2 regions of the Tatumella sp. UCD-D_suzukii genome follow, and region 1 is predicted to be linked to the other one. Evidence: predicted binding sites of a transcription regulator. Region 1 holds the regulator's gene; the other holds the start of a gene.
The links. The regulator PurR, encoded in region 1, represses purine synthesis genes. The targets are predictions, from matches to a motif close to CANGCAAACGTTTGCNTG.
Positions count from the first base shown of each region.

Region 2: gcvT (glycine cleavage system aminomethyltransferase GcvT) is a predicted target of PurR. The motif match lies at 2,852-2,869, and genes of this name have one in related genera.

Region 1 covers NZ_JFJX01000012.1:248,960-256,975, reverse strand. The annotation lists gene CG67_RS05270 (Grx4 family monothiol glutaredoxin) at 1-147, opposite strand, end outside; gene CG67_RS05265 (C40 family peptidase) at 504-1,301, shown strand; gene CG67_RS18775 (YnhF family membrane protein) at 1,422-1,511, opposite strand; gene purR (HTH-type transcriptional repressor PurR) at 1,783-2,808, shown strand; gene punR (DNA-binding transcriptional activator PunR) at 2,818-3,720, opposite strand; gene punC (purine nucleoside transporter PunC) at 3,826-4,989, shown strand; gene cfa (cyclopropane fatty acyl phospholipid synthase) at 5,302-6,450, shown strand; gene CG67_RS05240 (riboflavin synthase) at 6,499-7,122, opposite strand; gene CG67_RS05235 (MATE family efflux transporter) at 7,306-8,016, shown strand, end outside.
Region 2 covers NZ_JFJX01000049.1:283,789-291,804, reverse strand. The annotation lists gene ubiI (FAD-dependent 2-octaprenylphenol hydroxylase) at 1-858, shown strand, start outside; gene pncA (bifunctional nicotinamidase/pyrazinamidase) at 1,103-1,759, shown strand; gene CG67_RS09520 (GNAT family N-acetyltransferase) at 1,888-2,328, shown strand; gene gcvT (glycine cleavage system aminomethyltransferase GcvT) at 2,939-4,033, shown strand; gene gcvH (glycine cleavage system protein GcvH) at 4,058-4,441, shown strand; gene gcvP (aminomethyl-transferring glycine dehydrogenase) at 4,544-7,417, shown strand; gene CG67_RS09500 (GNAT family N-acetyltransferase) at 7,495-8,016, shown strand, end outside.

The DNA of each region.
Region 1 (8,016 bases):
ATAAGCAAAACGCTGACCACACGCAGAAAGTGCCTGTACTGCCTGGGCTGAAAAACCACAACTTGGCAGCTTAGGTGAACCTTTCATATACAGAAGAATAGGGTTTTCTGAAATCTGAGTCTGAATTTTTTCTAACGTGCTCATCATACTTCCTTTGCAACAAAACGACATGTCTGCCTATTGTAAGCGATAACGGCGAATTAATAAAAACGACATTTCATGATGACAACCGTTAAACGGTCATCTCAGCACAACACGTCAAATGACCGTTTTGTGACAACAATCACATCACAAGAGGCTGGATTCGGTAAAACTGACGCGTTAATTACCTGTTTTCGCTCAATTTTTCGTCAAAAAACTTCTCGTAACAGATTCAGAAAAAAAGACCTTAACATTTGATAAATATCTGGATTAGAATGCGTTTGGGGCTGGCTGAAAGGTCAGATGTTATTTTTTAATTATGTTCTCTTTTACCGGAACATTTAACCTGTAACCTGACAACTATGCGTTTACTTATCACGCTTTTTATTCTTGCTGTTGCACAGCTGTTTTTTAACGTCGCGGAAGCCGCGCCACGTTCTGCTATTAATGTCTCTCATCACAAAGCGACAAGGAAAAATGTCACCGAAGATATGCGCAGAAAGCGCAGACCGGTGAAAGCCACCAGTTCACGGCATAAAACACGTCAGCCCCTAAGCCACCGTGTAAAAGCCTTAGCCAGCCACCGTAAGTTAAAAGAACGACCTTCCCGCGAAGAAAAACACCGCACCCCGGAGCATCATCGTACTGAAAAGAAAATTTACGGACATCATCGCCCCCTTGCCCGTAAATCGACCGCTCGCCCGTCAGAGAAACTGACCGCGATACGTATGAGCAGTACACACCGTCAGCGTTACCAGAAAGCCCGAAAAATCGCGATGATTAAGCTGATGGACCAATTAGGGAAACCGTACCAATGGGGAGGTTCTTCGCCCTACACCGGTTTTGATTGCAGCGGGCTTGTCTACTACGCCTATAAAGATCTGGTGAATTACAGAATTCCGCGCACCGCTAACGAAATGTTCCACCTGCGTGATGCCGCACCGGTTAAACGTAATCAGCTGGAAAAAGGTGACCTGGTCTTCTTCCATATTCATGGCCGTGAAAAAGCTGACCATGTGGGAGTCTACCTGGGTGACGGGAAATTTATTCAGTCCCCCCGCACCGGCAAAGATATTCAAATCAGTGCCCTGAGCAACGAATACTGGCAGAGCCACTACATCGGTGCCCGCCGGGTAATGACCCCGAGTACCGTTCGTTAAGAGAGTACAGGCTACTGCCCCTTCCCGGGCCGAAAGCATAAAAAAGCCTGAACAGTGTTCAGGCTTTTTTATTATCTGTTGCGGGACAGCACTGCACTCCCGCAAGCCGGGAGACCCCGGTTAATGCAGAATTGCTGTAAAACTGAATGCAGAAATCATCAATAAAGCAACAATCGTGGTGGTCAGTGCCAGTTTAAGATCAGTATCAATGCGTCCCCCTTCTCATAAGCACAATAACTGTATGGATATTATTATAATTACCACACTGTTGCGCAAAAATCTCGTTTTATTGTCCTGACCTTGCTAGAATTGCCGCCCTTCGTTGCGCAACGATGATGCGTGCTGAAATTTCAAGCGCTATTATCGTCCCGTCACAGGTAAATCGTCCCCCCTACACTACGAACGATTGCCGGAGTCAGGGTAAACGCAAACGATTAACTCAGCCAGCACAGAATAATGATAAACCCGGAGTAAGAATTGAATGGCAACTATTAAAGACGTGGCGAAGCGAGCAGGGGTTTCCACCACCACTGTTTCACATGTCATTAATCAGACCCGCTTTGTTGCGGAAGACACCTGTAAGGCCGTCCGGGAGGCAATTAATGAATTGCATTATTCCCCGAGTGCCGTCGCCAGAAGTCTGAAAGTGAATAACACCCGGACCATAGGATTGCTGTCGACCTCTCTGGAAGCTCCTTATTTTGCAGAGATCATCGAAGTTATCGAAAAGAAATGCTTTGAGCACGGTTATACCCTGATCCTCGGCAATGCCGATAATGATCTGAAAAAACAGCGTGCCTATCTGTCGATGATGGCACAAAAGCGTGTCGATGGTCTGCTGGTTATGTGTGCAGAATACCCACAGGATCTGCTGGATATGCTGGAACAGAACCGTAATATTCCGATGGTCGTTATGGACTGGGGAGTTTCCCGTGGGGACTTTACCGACACCATCCTGGATAATGCCTTCCGGGGCGGATATATGGCCGGACGCTACCTGATAGAACGTGGCCATCGTGATATCGGCTGTATCCCGGGCCAGATGGAACGCAACACCGGCGGCGGACGCCTGTCAGGCTTTTTGAAAGCGTTACAGGAAGCCGGTATCACCCTGCGTGATGAATGGCTGGTACAGGGTGATTTCGAACCGGAGTCCGGCTATCAGGCGATGCAGCAGTTGCTTTCGCAACCGCAACTGCCTACCGCCGTGTTCTGCGGTGGCGATATTATGGCTATGGGTGCCATTTGTGCGGCTGACGAACAGGGATTACGCGTACCGCAGGATATATCAGTGATCGGCTATGACAACGTACGTAATTCACGTTACTTCAGCCCGGCGCTGACCACTATTCACCAGCCTAAACGTGAACTGGGTGAAAAAGCCCTGGAAATGTTGCTGGATCGTATCGTCAATAAACGCGATGAACCCCAAACCATTGAGGTGAACCCGCGACTGATTGAACGTCGCTCGGTGATTGATGGTCCTTTTGTCGATTATCGTCGTTAAGCACACCTTTTATTCCCTCAGCCATTCCTGGTTCAGTGTGTCGGTATCCCCGAGGTAGTCCAGAATCCACCGCAGGGCCGGTGAACTCCGCTCCCCGGCCCAACTGACACAACAGGGGCTTTCCGGAAACGGTGCAGGTAACTGTAATTCCCTGACTTCCCCCCGGGATAGCAGTGGCCTGGCCAGGTGGCCAGGTACCATGGCTACACATAACCCGGCCCTCACGCAGTCGAGCCCGGTCTGCCAGTCCGGCACCGGCATACGCCGCTGGTTATCCAGCGACCAGGTGATACGTCGTGGCAATGCCCGGGAGGTATCTTCCAGCATCAGTGAGGGCCAGGCACGTAACCTCTCCTCTCCCGGCGGGCCGCCGTTAGCCAGAGGGTGGTCGGCACTGACAATGCACCGCCAGTTCAGGTGGCCCATATCACGGAAATCAAAACGCCCGGTCACCGGCACGGCCCGGGTTGCACCGATAGCCATGTCCACCCTGCCATCAGCCAGCGCATCCCATACCCCGTTAAAGACTTCTTCACTGATGTGCAGTTCGATATCAGAGAAATGACGATAAAAATCGGTCACCAGTTGCTGCATACGTTGTCGTTTAACAATCCTGTCCACGGCAATGCTTACCTGCCCCCGCCAGCCATTCGCCAGTTGCTGACATTGCCGACGGGTGGATTGCATTTTTTTGATAACCCCGCGGCTTTCACGGACAAAATGTTCACCTGCCGGAGTGAGAACGACGTCCCGGTGCTGACGCTCAAATAAAGGCACCGCCAGCCACTCCTCAAGCTGCCTGACCGTATAACTGATCGCCGAAGGCACGCGATGAAGCTCTCTGGCCGCTGCACTGAAGCTGCCATTCCTTGATACCGCATCGACGACTTCGAGTGCATATTCAGACCACATAATGACCTTTCAAATTTTTTAAACGTTAATCTCAAATATTACCGATTCACAACAAGCAATGCACCCTTTTACACTTTGCGCGAAATTTTTATCAGAGGAGATGTCATGAGGCATCCGGTGTTGTTTTTAATTTATCTGGCCTTACTCAGTATGCTGGGCTTTCTGGCTACGGATATGTATTTACCTGCCTTTGGTGCAATGAAACAGGACCTGGGCACCAGCGCCGGGGTGATCAGCGCCAGCCTGAGCCTGTTTCTGGCCGGTTTTGCCTGCGGTCAGTTGCTGTGGGGCCCCCTGTCTGATGTGACAGGACGGAAACCGGTATTACTGTGCGGGCTGGGAATTTTCGCGGCCAGTTGCCTGGCCATGCTATGGGTGACATCTCCGGTGATGTTACTGGCCCTGCGTTTTATCCAGGCCATCGGTGTCTGTGCCGCCGCCGTCAGTTGGCAGTCACTGGTGCTGGACCATTATCCGGCTTCACGTAGTCAGAAGATTTTTGCCACCATCATGCCCCTGGTCGCACTGTCACCGGCACTGGCCCCGTTGCTGGGCTCCTGGCTGCTGGCACATTATCACTGGCGTTCGGTTTTTCTGGTGCTAACGTTGATCACCGTCGCTTTAATGGCTTCAACCCTGTTTGTGCCGGCAGCCTCACGCACCTCCGTCACCCCCCCGGGCAAAACGACGGATAAAGTCAGGTTTACCGGGCTGCTGGCTGATCGCGTCTATCGCGGCAATGTGCTGATTTACTCAGCCTGCTCTGCCAGTTTTTTCGCCTGGCTGACTGGCTCTCCTTTTATTTTGTCCGGACTGGGCTTAACACCGGCGGATATCGGGCTGAGTTATATTCCGCAGACTGTGACATTTCTGATTGGCGGGTTCGGCTGCCGGTTACTGATGAACCATTTCAGCGCATCACGCCTGCTTCCCTGGCTACTGGCGCTGTATACCGTCAGCATTATTGGCACCATGCTCGCCGCATACTCCGGCCAGGCTTCGTTACTTTCATTGCTTTTACCCTTCTGCGGCATGGCAATGGCGAACGGTGCTATTTATCCGGTTGTGGTCTCGGCGGCTCTGCAGCAATTCCCTTCCGCCAGCGGTAAGGCCGCGGCGCTGCAGAATACCTTACAACTGGGCCTTTGCTTTTTGTTCAGTCTGGTGGTCTCCGGCCATCCTGAGCAACCGCTGATCACCACAGTCACCGCCATGGGAGTGACCGTCCTGCTGGCACTGGCGGGCTACCGCCAGCAAAAACACGCCTGACTCCGCCCTTTTCACCCCGTTCTCCCGCTGCTAAGGATAAAATTTATTTCATCCTTAGCAGACTAATTGCCGATCATTGAACATTGCGCTTGCAAGGCATATAATCACCCCGGTGACAAAATATAAAAATAAGTCACTATATTTATAATAAAATTTAATGTGCTTAAATGGCATATGCGCATTTTTCGATAGTTACACTATCCTCTGCTTAGTCTTTAATTATAAATACACGTTTTTGTGAGTTTACTCACGGACCAGTGAAAGTTGTCTATTCTTTCTTCAGGTTCAAACAGAACAGGTGATAATAAGCGTATGAGTTCATCATGTGTAGCAGAAGTGGGCCTCAAGGAAAGTCATTGGTATCGTATCGCTACTGAAATGCTGGCGATGGCAGATATCAGTATCAACGGTGACCGGCCCTGGGATATCCGGGTAAAAAACCCTGACTTTTTTAAGCGGGTTTTACAGGAAGGTTCGCTAGGGTTAGGCGAAAGCTATATGGATGGCTGGTGGGAGTGTGAAAGACTGGACCAGTTCTTTTACCGGGTATTAAAAAACAAACTCGATAAACAATTACCCCATCATTTTAAAGACACCCTGCGCATCGCTACTGCCCGTCTTAAAAACCTTCAGTCTAAAAAACGTGCCTGGATCGTCGGTAAAGAACACTACGATCTGGGTAATGATTTATTCAGTCTGATGCTCGACCCGTATATGCAATATTCCTGTGGTTACTGGAAAGACGCAACCACCCTGGAGGCTGCGCAGGAAGCGAAGCTGGATATGATCTGCCGTAAACTGGAACTTAAACCCGGAATGACCTTGCTGGATATCGGGTGTGGCTGGGGAGGATTATCTGAGTTTGCAGCCCGTCATTACGGCGTCAGTGTCCACGGTGTCACTATTTCAGCAGAACAGCAGAAAATGGCCCAGGAACGCTGTAAAGACCTGGATGTCACTATCCTGCTTCAGGATTATCGCGACCTGAACCTTTCTTTTGATCGTATTGTTTCGGTCGGTATGTTTGAGCACGTGGGTCCGAAAAACTATGCCACCTATTTTGATGTCGTAGCCCGTAACCTGAAACCGGACGGACTGTTCTTACTGCATACCATTGGCTCAAACCATACTGACCTGAACGTTGACCCGTGGATTGATAAATATATCTTCCCGAATGGTTGTCTGCCTTCGGTGATGCATATTGCACAGACCAGCGAACCTCATTTCGTGATGGAAGACTGGCATAACTTCGGCGTGGATTATGACACCACTCTGATGGCCTGGTACGAGCGTTTTCTGGAAAGCTGGCCACAGCTGGAAAGTAATTATGACGAGCGTTTCAAACGGATGTTCACCTATTATCTGAACGCCTGTGCGGGGGCTTTCCGCTCACGTGATATTCAGTTATGGCAGGTAGTGTTCAGCCGCGGTATTGATGGCGGTTTACGCGTCGCACGGTGATCTGCGTGTGAGGCAAAGAAAAATGCAGCCCATGTGGCTGCATTTTTTTTAGCTTAATGGTGAGGCTTTGGCTGCCAGAACACGTTCGACGGTATCCACAATGGCCTGGGTATTCGGGTCAATTTCAATGTTTACGCAACTGCCGATTTTTTTAACCCCCAGCAGGGTGCGCTGCAGTGTCTCCGGGATCAGGTGCACACAAAACTTATTCGCGCGGACATCCCCGATAGTCAGACTGCAACCATCAATACCGATAAAACCTTTATGCAAAACGTATTTGCTGAGGGAAGGATCCTGCAGTTTAAACCAGACTTCTTTATTGTTTTCCGAACTGATGATTTTAACGATCTCTGCGGTCGTCATGATATGACCGGACATCAGATGTCCGCCAATCTCATCTGAAAACTTTGCGGCCCGTTCAATATTGACCAGGCTGCCGACTGTCACGTCATTAAGGTTAGTGACACGCAACGTCTCTTTGATCAGGTCAAAACTGACCCGGTCTCCGTCAATCGCTGTCACTGTCAGACAGCATCCGTTATGCGCCACCGACGCTCCCGTTTCCAGACCCTCTAACCATTGCGGCGGAAATCTGAGTGTATGGGTGCGGAACAGAGGTTTCTCTTCCACGGCAACGACTTCTGCCATCCCCTGAACAATACCGGTAAACATATGAACTCTCCCTTACAATTTTGTTCAGAGTACCACAGAGGTTTCCTGCTGTTTATTCGTAAATGCGGCGTTAGCGTTATCCGCGTCTCTGTTTCTCCGGTTGCTAAGTTTCCAGACACCGTTACACTAAGCAACGAAAAGGATGTTCTCCTCCATTGCTTCAATTCTTAAACAGGTGTATTCGTGCAGAAGTATTTTACAGAAGCGCGCCAGTTGCTGGGGCTCGCGATCCCCGTGATCCTGGCTCAGGTCGCACAAACCTCAATGGGGTTTGTGGATACTATTATGGCCGGTTCGGTCAGTGCCACCGATATGGCAGCCGTCGCCATCGGTACCTCCATCTGGCTACCGGTCATCCTCTTTGGACAGGGATTACTGCTGGCACTGACACCGACGGTTGCTCATCTCAACGGGTCCGGACGACGCAATAAAATTATCTTTCAGGTACATCAGGCTATCTGGCTGGCCATTTTCCTGTCAATACTGACCATGATTATTCTGTGGAATGCCGGTTTACTGCTTCGTCATATGTCCGATATGGATCCACTCCTGGCCGATAAAGCGGCCCGCTATCTGCATGCATTAATGTGGGGAGCCCCGGGGTATCTGTTATTTCAGGTCTTACGCAATCAGTGTGAAGGACTTTCCCGAACTAAACCCGGTATGGTGCTCGGTTTCATCGGGCTGCTGTTTAATATTCCGCTGAACTATATCTTTATTTACGGTCACTTCGGTATGCCGGCACTGGGAGGCGTGGGATGCGGAGTCGCGACGGCGTCAGTCTACTGGGTAATGTTTCTGGTCATGCGATTCTGGGTAAAACGCATGCCTGCCCTGAAAGATGTTAATCATCTTGACGTTCGTTCCGCTCCGGACCGCAAAATTCTGATGCGT
Region 2 (8,016 bases), on a different contig from region 1:
TGGCAGCGGGCCAGCCGCTGCAGTGATGTGACACTGATTGCTCCGGCACAGCTTCAACAGGTTGCTTTTGGTGATAACGAAGCTTTCGTCACCCTGGAAGACGGCTCTATGCTGACGGCACGGTTGCTGGTCGCGGCGGACGGGGCGGATTCCTGGCTGCGAAAAAAAGCGGATATTCCGCTGATGTTCAGGGATTACCAGCACCACGCTCTGGTGGCCAATATCCGTACGGAGCAGCCTCATGATGCTGTCGCACGACAGATTTTTTATGGTGAAGGCATTCTGGCTTTTCTGCCGCTTTCTGACCCGCATCTGAGTTCCATTGTCTGGTCCTGCGAACCGCAACAGGCTGAGCGACTGAGCGGGATGTCTGAAGACCAGTTTAATCAGCAACTGTCTGTCGCTTTTGATATGAAACTCGGGTTATGCCGTGCTGAAAGTGAACGTAAAACCTTCCCGCTGATGGCCCGTTATGCCCGGCAGTTTGCTGCACACCGGCTGGCGCTGGTCGGCGATGCTGCCCATACTATCCATCCGCTGGCAGGGCAGGGGGTGAACCTCGGCTTTATGGATGCTGCAGAGCTTATCGGTGAAATCTGTCGCCTGCAGCAGCAGGGGAAAGATATTGGTCAGTATCTCTACCTTCGTCGTTATGAGCGCAGTCGCAAGCACAGTGCGGCGATGATGCTGGCTTCGATGCAGGGCTTTCGTGAACTGTTTGCCGGCAGCAACCCCGCGCTCAAATTAATGCGCGATATCGGGCTGAAAATGGCTGATACCTTACCGGGGGTTAAGCCAAAATTGCTGCAGCAGGCAATGGGCCTGCATGACTTACCGGAGTGGTTAAAAAACAGCTAAACAGGCTGTCATGGCCCGCCGCCAGGCGGGCCTGAGCGCAACCCTTCCTTCCGGCCCCCTCTTTAAATGTCTGTCCTGCGCGAAAATCAGCTAAACAGCGGGCTTTCTGCCACAGTGATCGGATGGACGCGTATTACGCCGGTTATGGCTGTCGCGTTCGGGCAAGGACTCTGTTTATACTGGCTTTCTGACACTGGTCCTGACGTGGCCAGCAGCCTTGCAGTGAATTGACGGAGATAACGTTATGCCTTTATCAGAACCCTCAGTGCCTGACCGGCACAGGGCGTTAATTGTCGTAGATGTGCAGAATTGTTTTGTGACCGGCGGGAGTCTGGCGGTTCCCGGCGGCGAAATGATTATTCCGCGGGTCAACCAGCTGGCCCGGTGTTTCAGTAACGTTGTGCTGACCCAGGACTGGCATCCTCATAACCATCTGTCGTTTGCCGAAAATCATCCCGGTAAACAGCCCGGCGATATCATCGAAACCCGTTACGGTCCTCAGCATCTGTGGCCGGTGCATGCGGTATGGGAAAGTGAAGGGGCCATGCTTCACCGCCAGCTGGACATTCCGCACGCACAACTGATTATCCGCAAAGGTTACCATCAGGATATCGACAGTTACTCAGCCTTTACCGAAGCCGACCGGCAGACAACGACCGGACTGGCCGCCTGGCTGCAGGCCCGTGAGATCAGTCACGTTTATATTGTTGGTCTGGCGACCGACTTCTGTGTGGCAATGACCGCCATTGATGCACGGCTGGCAGGGTTCACTACCACGGTTATCGAAGATGCCTGCAAGGGGATTAATTTTCAGGGCTCCCTGGCTGCCGCAAAGGCCGATATGCTGGACCATGGCGTCATACTGACGGATTCGTCTGAACTACTGGCCGCAGCCTTATAAACGGCAGTCTTTATTTACTTGTCCAATGATCTGCATAAAGCGGAAGTATATTTACCGCCCGGAAGCCGATATAAAAGTGGCAGTCCGGTGATTATCCTGACTCATTACAGGAAGAAAGAGGGAGCAGAATGACGGTTCATGTACGCGAGGTTCAGGCTGAGGATCACGAAGCCTGGATGACACTGTGGAAGCAATATCTGGCATTCGCCGGAAGTGACCTTGATATGTCGGTGACGTTATCGACCTGGAAAAGAGCGCTGTCGTCAGACTCGCCCCTGATGTGCAGGGTGGCGGAGACAGATAAAAAGATTATCGGGTTCGCTATCTTTGTTTTGCATGAAGGGGCCTGGTATACGCAGCCCTTGTGTTATCTGGAAGATCTCTTTGTGGACGATACCATGCGGGGGCTGGGTGCGGGTAAAGCGCTGATCGAAGCTATCCGTGACGAAGCGAAAGAGAAATCCTGGGCGAAAGTTTACTGGATAACCCGTGGGTCGAATCCGGCGAGAAAGCTCTACGACAGGCTGGCTAATCTGGAAGATTTTGTTCGTTACAGTATCAGGCCGTGAACTGCACATTGCAAAGCGGCGTGCTGACCAGGGCCGTTTTCTGACAGAAGCACTCCGGACAGTTAACTGTCCGGCCTGTGACGCCCTTGCTCCTCTGGTCAGGCTAAGCCCTTATAAAGGGAAAGTGAGGGCTCATTGATAGCCGAAGTACCGTTTCAAAATATTTTCTGCGCTTCACCGCAGCTTATTCCCTGCGATTAAGCGCCCTGCCGGTCAGGTGCCAGGCCATAGGTCGCGCTGCACCACTTTAGAACGTCATTTGATTTATTCTAATTTGACGACTCTCTTTGCCATACTTTTTCTAATCCGTAAGAGAAATGCAGTCATTAATTTGTCACCCGTATTCGCCGGTAAGTTACCTTTAAATTCTGCCCGAAGGAGCAGTTACCGGTGAAATGTTCATATTTCCGTCTGTTAACTGGTGTTTTTTACTGCAGTCCGCTATGCACTATCAGGGTGCATGGCGGTTTTTTGCCATTATTTTGCTTATGGTGAAGTGCCGCATTCAATGGTAAGTTTTTGGCAGGGTAACGTTTGCGCCCGGGTTTTTAAGCCTTAAAGGCGTAAACCACCACCGGTAAACCTCTCACTTTTCGACAGGACGACGGTTATGACTCAGCACACCCCCTTATATGAACAGCATCAGGCTTGTGGTGCCAGGATGGTTGATTTCCATGGCTGGATGATGCCCCTGCATTATGGCTCGCAGATTGATGAACATCTGGCGGTGCGGAATGATGCCGGAATGTTTGATGTCTCTCATATGACCATTGTGGACCTGCACGGTGCACGTACCCGCGAGTTTCTTCGCTATCTGCTGGCCAATGATGTCGCACGACTGACACAGCCCGGAAAAGCACTCTATACCGCCATGCTGAATGCCTCCGGCGGCGTGATTGATGATTTGATCGTTTACTTTATGACAGAGGATCACTTCCGGCTGGTGGTCAATTCCGCGACCCGCGAAAAAGATCTTGCCTGGATAAGCTCCCATGCCACGCCTTTTGGTGTCACCTTGCAGGAACGCAGTGAACTGGCATTACTTGCCATTCAGGGCCCCCATGCTCAGCAGAAAGTACAAAGCCTGCTGACAGAGCGCCAGCGGCAGGACGCGAGAGGGCTGGCACCGTTCTTCGGTGTGCAGAGCGGAGAGTTATTTATTGCCACCACCGGTTATACCGGTGAGTCAGGTTACGAGATAGCGCTGCCGGCGGAGCAGGCACCTGCCCTGTGGCAGCGTTTACGGGAAGCCGGTGTCAGCCCTGCCGGGCTGGGCGCCCGTGACACGCTGAGGCTGGAAGCCGGGATGAATCTCTACGGACAGGAAATGGATGAGGGCGTGTCGCCGCTGGCTGCCAATATGGGCTGGACCATTGTCTGGCAGCCGGAAGAACGACAGTTTATCGGCCGTGAAGCCCTTGAAGCTCAGCGTCAGCAGGGCACCGAAAAGCTGGTGGGTCTGGTGCTGAAAGAAAAAGGCGTTCTGCGTAATGCACAACCGGTGCTGTTTACGGATACCGAAGGGGTCCGGCAGCAGGGCATTATTACCAGCGGTTCGTTTTCACCAACCCTGGGCGTCAGCATTGCCCTTGCCCGGGTACCGGCTTCCATCGGCGACAGTGCCGTGGTACAGATAAGACAGCGCGAAATGCCGGTCACCGTTTGCAAACCGGTGTTCGTTCGTGCTGGTAAACCTTTGGTATAACAATAATTTCAGGAGATAACCCGAATGAGCAATGTTCCGGCTGAATTAAAATACCGTGAGAGTCATGAATGGGTGCGTCAGGAAGCTGACGGCAGCGTTACTGTCGGGATCACCGAACATGCGCAGGAATTGCTGGGCGATATGGTGTTTGTTGACCTGCCGGATGTCGGCGCTCAGGTCACCCGGGGAGAAGATTGTGCGGTAGCGGAGTCCGTAAAGGCCGCTTCTGATATTTATGCACCGCTCAGCGGTGAAGTGATTGCGGTCAATGATGCGCTGGGTGAGCACCCGGAGCTGGTGAACAGCGCGCCCTATGCGGGTGGCTGGCTGTTTAAACTGAAACCTGCCGGCGACAGCCAGCAGGGACTGCTGGATGCGGATGCCTATCTCGCATCTATCGGCGAATAAACGCCCTCCCGTTACCGGCAGAAGGCTGCCGGTATCCTCTGCCAGAGCAGGAACTCTGTGTCCTGCTGTTTATCTTCAAGCCTGATTCAGGATGCAAAGCGAATGACCCGGACTCTCAGCCAGCTCGAAAATCAGAATGAATTTATTGCCCGCCATATCGGGCCTTCACCACAGCAGCAGGAAAAAATGCTGCAAACTATCGGTGCCGGTTCTCTGCCGTCGCTGATCGACGCGATAGTGCCACAGGATATCCGTCTGCCTGAACTGCCGGCAGTCGGTGAGGCCATTACGGAACAGCAGGCGCTGGCAGAGCTGAAGGCGATAGCCGGGCGTAATAAACGCTTTAAATCCTGGATTGGCATGGGCTATAGCGCGGTGATCACCCCGCCGGTTATTCTGCGTAATCTGCTGGAAAATCCGGGCTGGTATACCGCTTACACCCCTTATCAGCCGGAAGTTTCACAGGGGCGTCTGGAAGCGTTACTTAATTTTCAGCAGGTCACCCTCGATCTGACCGGGATGGATATCGCCTCGGCATCCTTACTGGACGAAGCCACGGCAGCGGCTGAAGCGATGGCGATGGCGAAACGGGTCAGTAAGCTTAAAAATGCCAATAAGTTTTTTGTGGCTGATGATGTGCATCCGCAGACCCTTGACGTAGTGCGCACACGCGCCGAAACCTTCGGGTTTGAACTGATTATCGATGCGGCAGAGAAGGCGGTGGATCATCAGGACCTGTTTGGTGTGCTGCTGCAATATTGCGGCACCCGCGGACATCTGCATGACTACCGGGATCTTATTGCTACGCTCAGGGAGCGTAAAGTCATTGTCAGCATGGCCGCCGATTTTATGGCGCTGGTGCTGCTAGCCTCACCGGGTGAGCAGGGGGCCGACATCGTGTTTGGTTCTTCCCAGCGCTTCGGCGTGCCGATGGGCTACGGCGGGCCGCACGCAGCTTTCTTTGCCAGCCGTGATGAACATAAACGCGCCATGCCTGGCCGTATTATCGGGGTATCCCGGGATGTCAGCGGCAACCAGGCACTGCGTATGGCAATGCAGACACGCGAACAGCATATCCGCCGCGAAAAGGCCAACTCCAATATCTGTACCTCGCAGGTATTACTGGCCAATATTGCCGGTATGTATGCGGTCTATCATGGTCCGCAGGGGCTTAAAAAAATTGCCGAACGTATCCATCGCCTGACCGATATTCTGGCTGCAGCCCTGCAGCAGCAGGGGCTCAGCGTACGTAACCGTCACTGGTTCGATACGCTGATGGTGGAGGTCAAAGATAAAGCCGCAGTCCTGAAGCGGGCAGCCGATCATCAGGTGAATCTGCGGACCGATTTACCGCAAGCCGTCGGTATTACCCTGGATGAAACGACCGGTCGGGAGGATCTGCAGGTATTACTGACGATCCTGACCGGCAATGATGCACCGATCGATTTTGACGCGCTGGATGCTCAGGCAGCGACAGAAAGTGCCTCTGTACCGGCGGCATTATATCGTACGGAAGCCATTCTGACCCACCCGGTGTTCAACCGTTATCATAGCGAAACAGAAATGATGCGTTATATGCACCGGCTGGAGAGCAAGGATCTGGCTCTGAATCAGGCGATGATCCCCCTGGGCTCCTGTACCATGAAGCTGAACGCGGTCGCCGAGATGTTACCGGTTACCTGGCCGGAATTTTCAGAGCTGCACCCGTTTTGTCCGACCTCACAGGCAGAGGGATACCTGGAAATGATAGCGACGCTATCCCGCTGGCTGGTCCGCCTGACAGGCTACGATGCCCTGTGTATGCAGCCGAATTCCGGCGCGCAGGGGGAATATGCCGGTTTGCTGGCGATCCGCCGTTACCATGAAAGCCGCCAACAGCCGGAACGGAATATCTGCCTGATCCCGGCCTCGGCCCACGGGACTAACCCGGCGTCTGCACAGATGGCAGGCATGTCGGTGGTCGTGGTCGCCTGTGACAAACAGGGCAATATCGACCTGAATGATTTGCGTGTTAAAGCGGAGCAGGCAGGGGAGCAGCTTTCCTGCATTATGGTGACTTATCCTTCCACCCACGGGGTGTATGAATCGACGATCCGTGAAGTGTGCAACATCGTCCATCAGTTCGGGGGACAGGTGTATCTGGATGGCGCAAATATGAATGCCCAGGTCGGGCTGACTTCACCCGGCTTTATCGGTGCGGATGTCTCGCACCTCAATTTGCACAAAACCTTCTGTATTCCGCACGGCGGCGGCGGGCCGGGGATGGGGCCGATCGGTGTTAAAGCGCATCTGGCACCGTTCGTGCCCGGGCACAGTATTGTCCGGGTGGCAGACGTACTGACCCGTGAAGGGGCGGTATCTGCAGCACCTTTTGGCAGTGCGTCTATTCTGCCTATCAGCTGGATGTATATCCGTATGATGGGGAGCGAAGGCCTGCGGCAAGCCAGCTCTGTGGCTATCCTGAATGCTAACTATATTGCCCGCCGTCTGGGAGAGGCTTATAACATTCTCTATACCGGTGAACAGGGGCATGTGGCGCACGAATGTATTCTTGATATTCGTCCGCTGAAAGAAAAGAGTGGTATCAGCGAAATGGATATTGCTAAGCGACTGATTGATTACGGGTTCCATGCACCTACCATGTCTTTCCCGGTGGCAGGAACGCTGATGGTGGAGCCTACCGAATCAGAAAGTCTGCATGAGCTGGACCGCTTTATTGAGGCGATGCTGGCTATCCGCGCAGAGATAGAGAAAGTTATCTGTGGCGAATGGCCTGCGGAGGATAACCCACTGGTCAATGCGCCGCATACCCAGCAGGAACTGGCCGGTGAATGGTCGCATTGTTATTCCCGTGAACTGGCGGTGTTCCCGGCAGGCAGTGACAATAAATACTGGCCGACAGTGAAACGTCTGGATGATGTTTACGGGGATCGTCATCTGTTCTGTTCCTGCGTTCCTGTCAGCGATTATCAGTAATATGCTCAGCACGGCTGTCCTTCGGGACAGCCGTTGTTTTACGATGAATCTGATCTGTTTGTTACCCGGGAATAGCAATGACTCCGTTTATTACCCCCCGCTTATCCGGCCGTCAGCTGAAGGCAGATGACTGGCCATTTTTCCTGCAACTGTACCGCGACCGGCAGGTCATGCGATTTATCAGCGACCCGCTGAGTGAAGAAAGTATCCGTGAGAAATTTAACAGCCGTCTGCCGCTGTGGCAGCGCAGCAGCGATCACTGGCTGTGTCTGTTGCTGAGTGAACGCGACAGCGGAACTCCTGTCGGCCTGACCGGATTTTGCCTGAAAGAAGATACCGGTGAGGCAGGTTTTATTTTTTCCCCGCAGGCACAGGGCAAAGGCTATGCTGCCGAATCGCTGAACATTTTGGCTGAGCGCTTTTTCAGCGAAGGCTACGGACTCCGTTTGTGCTGTCAGGTCACCGAAGGTAATGAGGCCTGTCAACGGCTGATGCAGCGCTGTGGTTTTCGCCTGACAGAACGGCAGTCACAGAGTTTTTATCTGGCAGGACAATGGCATGATGATCTGCATTTTGTCCGGTACGGCAACGACGTGGTG